2 regions of the Sphingomonas sp. TX0543 genome follow, and region 2 is predicted to be linked to the other one. Evidence: predicted binding sites of a transcription regulator. Region 2 holds the regulator's gene; the other holds the start of a gene.
What was found. The regulator LexA, encoded in region 2, represses DNA repair genes until DNA is damaged. The targets are predictions, from matches to a motif close to GTTCCNCNCTTGTTCT.
Positions count from the first base shown of each region.

Region 1: the regulator LexA is predicted to act here: its motif matches at 2,866-2,881, upstream of ACM61V_RS00495 (DUF7146 domain-containing protein).

Region 1 is NZ_JBLZUS010000002.1:4,449-10,126, reverse strand. Features, by position in the region: gene istB (IS21-like element helper ATPase IstB) at 1-301, opposite strand, end outside; gene istA (IS21 family transposase) at 291-1,817, opposite strand; gene ACM61V_RS00500 (lytic transglycosylase domain-containing protein) at 2,179-2,835, opposite strand; gene ACM61V_RS00495 (DUF7146 domain-containing protein) at 2,960-3,889, shown strand; gene ACM61V_RS00490 (strawberry notch-like NTP hydrolase domain-containing protein) at 3,930-5,678, shown strand, end outside.
Region 2 is NZ_JBLZUS010000002.1:2,888,886-2,894,563, forward strand. Features, by position in the region: gene ACM61V_RS14490 (RNB domain-containing ribonuclease) at 1-138, opposite strand, end outside; gene ACM61V_RS14495 (molybdopterin molybdotransferase MoeA) at 221-1,408, shown strand; gene lexA (transcriptional repressor LexA) at 1,465-2,139, shown strand; partial or broken gene ACM61V_RS14505 (ComEC/Rec2 family competence protein) at 2,216-4,267, opposite strand; gene gltX (glutamate--tRNA ligase) at 4,336-5,678, shown strand, end outside.

The DNA of each region.
Region 1 (5,678 bases), 2.9 Mb from region 2:
CGTCGATGAACTCGCCGCGGTGCAGCTGGCGAACCATGGCTTCATTGATCTCGCTGGAAGCGAAGTCGAAGCCGGCGAGGTCCTTGTAGGCCGGGAAGCGGGCGGCCTTGATCTGGTAGGCGATCGAGCGGACCTCGCGCTCGGCGACCTCGGCCTTGAGCAGCTGTGACAGGATCGGCACCGCGGTATCGAAGGCCGGCGCCCCCTGTTCGACGAGTTCGCTGACGGCTTGGGCCATGCCGTACATCTTCAGACCGCGAAGCATGACCACGACGGCGGCGCTGGCAGGATCATGACGCACGGGCGGTCTCCTTGTTGCGGAGCGCGTCGTAGCGCTCGACGTTAGCCCTGGGCTCGCGGACCAGGCTCAGCGCCTGTGGGGCGTCGATTCTCGGCGGGGTGCCAGCTTTGCCGTCGGTCAGCCGGTGCAGGATGTTGAGGATGTGGGTCTTGGCCGGAACGCCGGCTTCGAGCGCCAGCTCGACGGCGCAAAGCACCGCCTGCTCGTCGTGCTGCAGGACGAGGGCGAGGATCTCGACCATCTCCCGGTCGCCGCCGGGGCGCTTGAGAAGATGGCCCTGCAGCCGCCGGAACGCATCAGGCAGCTCGGCGAAGGGCGCGCCATTGCGCAGGGCGCCAGGCTTGCGCTGGATCACCGCCAGATAGTGCCGCCAGTCATAGACCGTCCGCCCCGGCAGGTGGTGCGAGCGTTCAATGATCCGGTCATGCTCGCACAGGATCTGGCCTTCGGCGGCGATGACGATTCGGTCAGGGTAGACGCGTAGGCTGACCGGCCGGTTGGCGAAGGATGCCGGCACGCTGTAGCGGTTGCGCTCGAAGTGCACGAGGCAGGTCGGCGAGACCCGCTTGGCGTGCTCGACGAAGCCGTCGAAGGTCCGCCCCAACGGCATCAGGCTGACTACCTCGTCGGCCCAGGCATCGCCGATCGTGCCGGGCAGGACGCCATGCTGGATCTGGCCCCATTGCTCGATGCAGCGCTGTTCGAGCCAGGCGTTGAGTGCCGCCAGATCGGGGAAGCTGGGCAGCGGCTGCCACAGTCGGCGCCGGGCATCCTGGACATTCTTCTCAACCTGTCCCTTCTCCCAACCGGCGGCCGGGTTGCAGAAATCCGGCTCGAACAGGTAGTGGCTGGCCATCGCCGCGAACCGGGCATTAACCTGCCGGACCTTGCCGGCACCGATCCGGTCGACCGCGGTCTTCATGTTGTCGAAGATCCCGCGCCGGGGGACGCCGCCGAGAACCCGGAACGCCTGGGTCAGCGCATCGAACAGCATCTCGTGGGTCTGGAGCAGATAGGCTCTGACGATGAACGCCCGGCTGTGCGACAGCTTGCTGTGCGCCACCTGCAGCTTGGTCCGCTCGCCGGCAATGATCGCCCAGTCCTCGCTCCAGTCGAACTGGAACGCCTCGCCCGGCGCGAACGCCAGCGGGACGAAAGTACCGCGGCCGCTGGTCTGGGCATCACGCTGCCGCTCGGCCTTCCAGGTGCGAACGAAGGCCGCGACGCGGTTGTAGGATCCGTCATAGCCCAGCACGACCAGATCGGCGTGCATCTGCCTGGCGGTGCGCCGCTGCTTACGCGACCGGCCCGCCTCGATCCGTAGCCATGCCGACAGCTTCTCGGCGAACGGGTCCAGCTTGCTTGGCCGCTCGGGAACCTTGAACTTCGGCTCTACCGTGCCGGCGCGCAGGTACTTGCGGATCGTGTTGCGCGACAATCCGGTGCGTCGCTCAATCTCCCGGATCGGCATCCCTTCGCGGAAATGCCAGCGCCGGATTACGCTCAATAACGCCATGTCGATCACTCCTTGATCCCCCGACGCAAATGCCAGGGGGAAGCTCAGAACATGGGTCACTTCTCAGTGGAAACTTTGGACCTTCCCGGGTCAGCTCTCAGCGGAAATCAACAGCGGTTCTCAATCACCAGTCAGGATCAGCTATGGCCGGTGTGGCGGGGGTCTATCACCGACACCAGTATACCAACGAGAAGCGCGAGGCGTTGGCTTTGTGGGGTAAGGAGGTAATGCAGATTGTAGCCAAGTACCCGGCCGAAGCCAAAAACGGTTAAACTTTTGTGCAGTCGCTTGCCTGCAAAATTGTCCAGCCCAGCAACAATCCGTCGATTGATTCTGTTTCGGCTAACTTGCGGAGAGACCGCTAAAAACGCCAATGGCGAAGGACGTCGCGGACATATCCGGGCGTCTCACCATTCCGCGGTATACCGCCCGCGCGTTCGACTGCGCCTGGACCGGCATTGTAGGCCGCGACAGCGAGGTGAACCACACCAAACCTGTCGAGCATCTGCCTCAGATATCGCGCCGCGCCGAAGACATTGGCCATGGGGTCAAAGCGATTGGAGACGCCGAGTTCCTTGGCCGTTGCTGGCATCAGCTGGCCAAGGCCCGCAGCGCCTGCCGGACTGACAGCAAGGGGGTTATAGCGGGATTCCGTCCAGACGAGCGCGTCGAGCAGGCCAGTAGGCAATGAGTACTTCGCTTCCGCCGCATAGACGTGGGGCAGGTAGCTCGCCCGCCGAAACCGGGATGGGGCAGTTTTGGCCTTGGGCTCGTATCTGTACGGCAGGTTGACCCGTCCATTTTCTGCAACGCTCGAACTTGGTGCTGGGGCTGCCTGCTCGGATTGCCAGAACCCATGCTCGACCAACTGAAATCCGTTCGATGCTTCGGCAATCCGAATGCCGTGGGAAGGACTGGCATGTTGCTCGGGGGCATCCGGCGTTGGCAGGTCCTGGGCATTAGCAGGCATGGCTGATGCGATGGCAATGCCGCCGATCAGGAGGACTTTCATTGTCATTTCTCGATCCTTCTATAGCCGAATCGGGTGAGAACATATAAAGAACAAACGATGTAGGAAAATGCTTTGGCGCTGGTGCAGAGCGGAGGCTGCACGGGGAGGGCACCTCAACCGGAGTAGGTCGATGCCCCAGCTAGAGAAAAGTCATCAACTCGAACGACGCGCCCGCACGATTGTCGAACGCCTCAACGGAACCTGGCGCCAGGGCAAGGGCATGTGCTGCTGTCCTGCCCACGACGACCGCACACCGTCGCTCAGCGTAACCCTGGGGCGAAAGGCCATCCTGTTCCATTGCTTCGCCGGATGTTCGAATGAGAACGTCATTGCTGCATTGGATCGCCAGGGCGTTCGCAGCCGAGAGCTCTTTAATGGTTCTGGCCCTGGGACAGCTGATCGGCAAAATCAGAGTGATTTCAGTCCCAATGCGCGACGCTTGTGGCAATCGGCTTCGGCAATCTCCGACAGCCCGGTCGAACGATATCTCGCACAGCGCGGTCTCCAGCGCGCATCTGACCAGTTCCGCTACCTTGAACGTACGCCGCTCGGGCCACGCGGGGCAGTTGAGTTTCTCCCAGCAATGCTGGCCGCAGTAACGACTGACATTGGCGTTATCGCAGTACAAAGGACATTTCTCGATGTGGTGAGTGGCAAGCTGGCCGGCTTCGAGCGACCCAAGCGTGCGCTTGGCAGTCTCGGCTGTGGTGCCGTCAGAGTTGCTCCCCCAGAGCAGGGAAGGCTGGGCCTTGCCGAAGGTATCGAGAGCGCCCTCTCAGCCATTCAGCTCTTTGGGATCCCGTGCTGGGCGACGCTTGGAAACGAGCGGTTCGGTCTCGTCTCAATCCCGGAGAGCGTGCGCGAACTCTTCCTGTTCATCGACAATGACGCCGGAGGTGCTCACGCCGAGGAGCGCGCGCTCAAGGCCTACGCTGCGCCTGACCGCGTTATCCACTCACGCGCGCCAGTCTCACCCGGGTTTGACTGGAACGATGAACTCAAGTCGCGGCTCGCCCGACAACCCGATCCATCGAGCAGAGGGGAGGGGGCCTTCGGCTGATTGAGGCCTGCCCGCCGCAGGACCTCGTCAGGAGGTTCCCATGTTCAACTCTTCCCTCGCCTTTGCATTCGATGACCCATCACCGCCCGTCGTTGTGATGGCGGCCCAGACCATGGCTTCTGAGCTGGCGGCAGGCCGCGCGCTCTCACGCAGCGACGTCACGCGCATCATGACAGAGCACTTCGGGGGGAGCGATGCTCTCGGGCGTTGGTCAGTTCGTGACGCTCACGCAGCGCTTGAGGTGGCACAGGTTCAATACCTGCAATCTTCAGATCAGATTTCGCTCTCGACCCCGATCGACAAGGCGGAACAGTTCTTCGGTTCCCTCGATGCCCGACTGCCGACCCAGACGAATCGCAGCGACGAGCAGATCGAATGGCAGCAGTTTGCGACGCCGCCGCGCCTTGCCTGGCTTGCTGCTCGAGCCTGCGCGCTGGCCACTGACGAGCCTGTGCTGGAACCCTCGGCCGGAACGGGCATGCTCGCGGTCTGGGCCGCCAAGGCCGGCTCGCGCCTTGCCCTCAACGAAATCTCGCCGCTGCGCCGCGACTGCCTGAGCGCCTTGTTCCCTGCGGCCGGAGTGACCGGCCATGACGCCGAACTGATCGACGAGCTGCTCGATCCAGCCATCATTCCGAGCGTCGTCTTGATGAATCCTCCCTATTCGCACGGCATCGAGCGAGGGCACGATAGTCGCACCGGCTCGCGCCACCTCAGGTCGGCATGGAACCGTCTGGCACCCGGCGGTCGCCTTGTCGCGATCATGCCTGAATGGTTCGACTGCGCGAAGTTCCTGGCGCTGTTGAAGGGACCGGTCTCGCTACGGCTCAATGCCGCCGTCGAACGCGCGTTCGTCAAGCATGGCACCGGCATCACCACGCGGCTGCTGGTTCTCGACAAGGTGGACGACTCCCATGAGCCTGTGGCCATCCGCACAAGCGACTTCCGCCAGCTGGTCGATCTCGTCGATGCCTTGCCGGATCGCGCCGGCTTGGCGGCTGCGTCCGAGCAATCAAGCCTTCCGGCTCGTGCGCCGTTTCGCCTGGTCGCCGCGCCGCGCAGGCCGCTGCCGACACCACCAGCCAGGATCACTTCTGCAGCCGCTTCCATCGGGTCGCTCACCTACCAGTCGCTCGAAACCCCTGCGCCGCTTGCCCCTCAGGTCGGCCACTATCTGCCCTATCGTCCCAGTAGGATCGTGATCGATGGCGCGGCCGAGCATCCGACGCCGCTCGTCGAGTCCGTCGCAATGGGCTCGATCGCCGCACCGATGCCCGAAGCTGTCCCGCAGCTGCCTAACGGGCTGGTTGCCAAGGGGCTGCTGTCTGCTGCCCAGGCAGAGACGCTGATCTACGCTGCCAGCGCCCATGCGCGCGATCTACCCGGCCGGTTCGAGACAGAGGACAAAGGCTGCTCGCTCAAGGCATCGGCAGAAGGCCAGACATACCGGCAAGGCTATTTCCTTGGAGATGGAACGGGCGCCGGCAAGGGCCGTCAGGTTGCGAGCGTCATCCTCGACCGCTGGGTGCGCGGGGAACGCCGCCACATCTGGATTTCGAAGAACGAGGCGCTGCTCGAAGATACCCGGCGCGACTGGGCTGCGCTTGGCGGCCTGCCGATCGACATCCAGCCTCTGGCATCCTGGAAGCTCGGCACCCCGATTGCGATGCGCGAGGGCATTCTCTTCGTGACTTACCCGACCCTGCGGTCGGGCCGAAACGATGCGACCCGCCTCGACCAGATCCTCGCATGGGCGGGCGATGAATTCGACGGCGTGATCGTGTTCGAC
Region 2 (5,678 bases):
CGCGGCAGGCGCGCGCCTCGCCGCCTCTTCGGCCGCCGCGAGCACCTGCGGCGGAAAGCTTTCGGGAACGTCATATTGCGTGCGGATCGCGGCGAGGCCCTCGGTCAGCGCGCGATCGGGATCGAGCAACGTCTTCATCGCGCGCAGATTATCGGCGGCGTCGCGCGCTGTCGATCATCTCGCGGTGGCCCCGGCGGCGGGGCCATGCAATGAAGGCGGGATGACACATCCTCCCCTTCTGCCGGTGGCCGAAGCGCAGCGGCGGCTGCTCGCGCTAGCTCCCACGATCGATACCGAGCAACTGGCGGTGATCGAGGCGGCTGGACGCTATCTTCGTGCGCCCGTCGTCGCGCAACGCAGCCAGCCGGCGCAAGACCTGTCCGCGATGGACGGTTATGCGATCCGCTTCGCGGATATGCCCGGCCCATGGCGAGTGATCGGGGAGAGCGCGGCCGGTCATGGCCATGACGGGGCGATTGATGCCGGAGAGGCGGTGCGCATTTTTACCGGCGCACCGATGCCGCCGGGCGCCGATACCGTGCTGGTGCAGGAAGAAGCGGAGCGCGACGGCGCGTTGCTGCGCCTCGCTGGAGAGGGGCCGCGCTACCGCACGCGGAATGTCCGCGCGCGCGGCCTCGATTTTCACGCGAGCGATGTGCTCGCCACCACCGGCGACCGGCTGACCCCCGCGCGCCTTGCGCTGATCGCGACCGGCGGCGCACGCACCGTGACAGTCAGTCGCCGCATACGCATCGCGCTGGCCGCCACCGGAGACGAACTGGTCGAGCCGGGCAGCGGCGGGGGCACTGGCCTGCCGGAATCGAACCGGTTGATGCTTCGTGCGATGCTTGCGGATCTGCCGGTCGAGTTCGTCGATCTCGGCATCCTCCCCGATCGGCTCGATGTTCTTACCGAAGCGTTCGCCAATGTCCGGGCGGACATGCTCGTCACCACCGGCGGCGCATCGGTGGGCGATCACGATCTTGTCCGACCCGCCCTGGAGGCGGCCGGCACAGCGATCGATTTCTGGCGGATCGCACTGCGGCCCGGCAAGCCGATGATGGCTGGGCGTCGCGACGACTGCGTGGTCGTCGGCCTACCGGGTAACCCGGTGTCGGCCTTCGTCACCGGCATGCTTTTCGTGCGCCCGCTCGCGGCGGCGATCGCGGGCGCGCGCGATCCGTTGCCGCAAACCACGCGCGCGACGCTCGGCGAGCCCCTGCCGGCCAATAACGAGCGCACGGACTATCTACGTGCGGAACTGCGCGGTGGCCTGCTTTACACCGCCGCGATTCAGGACAGCTCGATGCTCGCGACGCTGGCGCGCGCGACCTGCCTGATCCTGCGTGAGCCATATGCTCCGCCCGCGGCAATTGGCGAATCGGCGGAAATCCTGCCGATCGCTTGACCTCTCCTCGCTTGTTCCGTAAAGGTTCCGCGTCTGTTCGCCTGCGGAGGATCGCGATGCTTACGAAGAAACAGCATGAGTTGATCTGTTTCATCCATGATCGCCTCGCCGAAACCGGCGTTTCTCCGTCGTTCGAGGAGATGAAGGATGCACTGGAGCTGAAATCCAAGTCTGGCGTCCATCGGCTTATCAGCGCGCTTGAGGAACGTGGCTTTCTGCGCCGCCTGCCCAACCGCGCGCGCGCGCTCGAAGTGGTGAAGATGCCTGAACGGATCGAGGCGGCGCAGCGTCAGCCGTCCGCGGATCAGGCCCAGCCGGCGAAGCGCGCGCTTCCGCAACCAGCGAATGATGTGATCGAAATTCCGCTCCACGGCAGGATCGCGGCGGGCATGCCGATCGAGGCGTTCGAGGGTTCGTCATCGCTGCCGGTTCCCGCGGCACTGCTGGGGGCAGGCGAGCATTTCGCGCTCGAGGTGGCGGGCGATTCCATGGTCGAGGCGGGTATTTTCGATGGCGATTACGCGCTGATCCGCCGCACCGAGACCGCGCGTGACGGCGAGATCGTCGTCGCGCTGATCGACGACAATGAGGCGACGCTCAAATATTTCCGCCGCGAGGGGGCGATGGTCCGGCTTGATCCGGCCAACCGGAGCTACGATCCGCAGCGTTATTCGCCGGCGCAGGTGCGGGTGCAGGGCAAGCTTGCGGGACTGTTGCGTCGCTACGATTGAGGCGATCGCGCTCGCTGGCACGACGCTCCGGCTTTCGCGGGTAGGCGCCGGCGGAGGTTAGTGTCCTGGCGGCAATGACCCACGGATGCCGATCGCCCGCAACGTGAACCGTCGCGATCCTTCCGCTTGCAAGGCTGATGGCGATGCCGCCGGTTTTCTCCAGCATCGGGCGATCCAATAGCAACCATTGCGGCGTGCAGGCGCGCGGCAGGCGACGGTCGCTGACGACGATATCGGCCGCGCGACACGCCGCCACCATCTGCGCCCACGCCGGCAGATATCCGCTGCGCGTCGCAAGGATGCGCCATCGCCGGCCGCCTGCCATCCTTGTGATCATGCAGGCATCCCGACTGCAGGCGGCATCCGGCTGCTCCGACAGCGGCAGGGGATCATCCTCCGCGCCGGCATTCTCCGCCAGCATCCCGCGCACATAGTCCCCGGTGCGGTCGCGCAGTATCGCCAGATCGCCGCGCGCGGTGCGGATCGCCACATGCCGTCCGTCACCGGTAACAAGCAGGTCCGGTGCCGGCGTTGCCAGCGCCCAGCCCGCACCGAGAGTTAGCGGGATGAAGCCGAGCCGCCGCCATCGCGTCCGCCACAATGCCAGCCACAATCCGCCGACCGCCATCAGCGCATAGGCCGCCCCCGGCATTGCGGGCAACGCCGTCACCGAGCCTGGCGCGGCGGCCGTCGTTCGCGCGATCCACAGCAACAACGCGAGCGCCTTTCCGGTCAGCCACCACAGCGGGCCCCCGACCCCGATCGCGTCGAACAGCAGCGCCAGCGCCTCCAGCGGCATCACAACGAAGGTGGTGAGCGGGATCGCGACGATGTTCGCGAAAGCGCCGTAAATCCCCGCGCGATGAAAGTGATACACCGCGATGGGCATCAGCGCGAATTCGATCATCAGGCCGGTGAGGAGCAGCGATCCGCCATCGCGCAATATCCGCGCGATCCAGCCCTCGTCCCGCTTCATGAACCAGCGCCGGGCCATGGGATGCTCGTGCAGGGCGACGATCGTCGTCACCGCCGCGAAAGATAACTGGAAGCTTGGCCCGACCAGAGACTCAGGCCAGAACAGTGTCACGACGAACGCGCCCGCCGCAACCAGCCGCAGCGTCACCGCCTCGCGGCCGAGCGCCAGCGCGCCCAGGATCAGGAGCGCAGCGATACAACTGCGGATCGTCGGCACCTCGCTGCCGGTCAATAATGTGTAGCCGATCGCGGCGCCCGCCCCCACCACGCCCGCCAGCAGCGGCACCCGTCCGGTCAACGCGAGGCGGCTACTCAGGGCGAGCAGGCGCGTGGCGAGCAACATCGCGATGCCGACCGCCGCCGTGATATGGAGGCCGCTGACCGAGAGGAGATGCGCCAGCCCGGAGCGCCGCATCGCCTCCGCGTCGGCATCGCTGATCGCGCCGATATCCCCGGTGGCGAGAGCGGCCGCGATGCCGCCCGCACTCCCGTCAAGTTGCGCGTGGATGTGGCTGGACAGGCGAACGCGCAGCCCCTGCCGCGCATCGCCGCCCGACAGGACAGTCACCGGCGCGAACCCGCGCCCGGTGGCGCCGAGACCATCGAACCACGCGACACGCTGAAAATCATAGGCACCCGGCACCGCCGGCGGCGCTGGCGGCAACAGCCGCGCGCGCATCGACACCACCGCACCGGGCGCGATCGCTTCGGGCACGTCCGCCTCGGCGAGATTGATGCGGATACGGGTTGGCGCGGTATCCGGCGCGCGATCCAGCCAGCGGGTCGGCGTCATCGTAAGCCGGGTCAGTTCGCGCGCTGGCAACGGCTGGACCCGCGCTTCGAACCGCACGACCATTGCGCGCGGCAGCACCGGCGCCGCGGCGCGCTCCGCCCGCCACCAGATCAGCATCATCCCGAGCGCCAACGCCCCACTGGCCACGGCGATGCTCCACGCCAGCCGCCCGCCGCGATGCTGCGCTACGGCGAACGCCGCCGCCGCAAGAGCCAGGAAAGTCGCCCCGAGCCATGCACGCGGATCAGGCAAGGCGAACCACAGGATTACGCCTGCACCCAGGAACACCGGCAACCACAGCGCGAGCTGATCGCGCTCGGCCTCCAGCCATTCTTCGATGCCGGAGGTTTGAAGCGTCATCAGGCGCGTGCTAGGGGCGCCCCCGGGCATCGTTGCCATGTCGTAATTCAGTCTGGGAGCAAGCGCGCTTGAGCGCAACCACCGATCCCGCCGACGGGAGCGAGCGCAAGACCTCGGTCGTTACGCGTTTCGCCCCCTCCCCCACCGGCTTCCTTCATCTGGGCGGCGCGCGAACCGCGCTGTTCAACCTTCTTTACGCCCGCCATCACGGCGGGAAGTTCCTGCTGCGGATCGAGGATACCGATCGCGCGCGCTCGACCCAGCCAGCGATCGACGCGATCCTGAGCGGGCTTCGATGGCTCGGGCTGGATTGGGACGGCGACGCCGTGTTCCAGTTCGCGCGTGCGCATCGTCATGTCGAGGTGGCGAACGCGATGGTGGCAAGCGGCAGCGCCTATCGCTGTTACCTTACCGCCGACGAACTGGCCAAGATGCGCGCCGAGGCGGAAGCTGCGAAGAAGCCGTTGCGCATCCGCTCGCCGTGGCGAGACAAAGCGCCGTCCGATCCCGATGCGCCGCACGTCATCCGCCTGAAAGCGCCGCTGGACGGCGCGACCACGATCAACGATCTCGTCCAGGGTCAGGTCACGGTGGAGAACGCCGAGCTTGACGATCTGGTGCTCGTCCGTTCCGATGGCACGCCCACCTATATGCTGGCAGTCGTGGTCGATGATAACGACATGGGCGTCACGCACGTCATCCGTGGCGACGATCATCTCAACAACGCGTTCCGGCAGTTGCCGATCTATCGCGCGATGGGTTGGGCCGAGCCGGTCTATGCCCATATTCCGCTGATCCACGGATCTGACGGCGCGAAGCTTTCGAAGCGGCACGGCGCCGTGGGAATCGAGGCATATCGCGATGAACTCGGCATCTTGCCCGAGGCGCTCGACAATTATCTCATGCGGCTCGGCTGGGGCCATGGCGATGCGGAGATCATCAGCCGCGAACAGGCGATCGAATGGTTCGATCTGGCCGATGTCGGCAAATCGCCGTCGCGCTTTGACCTGAAGAAGCTGGAACATCTCAACGGCCACTACATCCGCGAGACGGACGACGCCCGGCTTGCGGCACTGGTCGGCGACCGGCTTGGCTTTGCTGGCGATGACGCGCGCCGCGAGCTGCTGATCCGCGCGATGCCGGCGCTGAAGCCCCGCGCCGCCAATCTCAACGAACTGGCCGACGGCACGACGTTTCTGTTTGCCGCGCGCCCGCTGACAATCGACGATGCCGCGCGCCCGCTTCTGGAGGGCGACGCACCTGCTTTGCTGTCGCAGTTGCACGCGGCCCTTGACGCGCTGCACAACTGGGATACGGAGGCGCTCGAAGATGCGGTACGGCGTGTGGCAGAGGCAGCGGGCGTAAAGCTCGGCCAGGTCGCGCAGCCGCTCCGCGCGGCTCTCACTGGTCG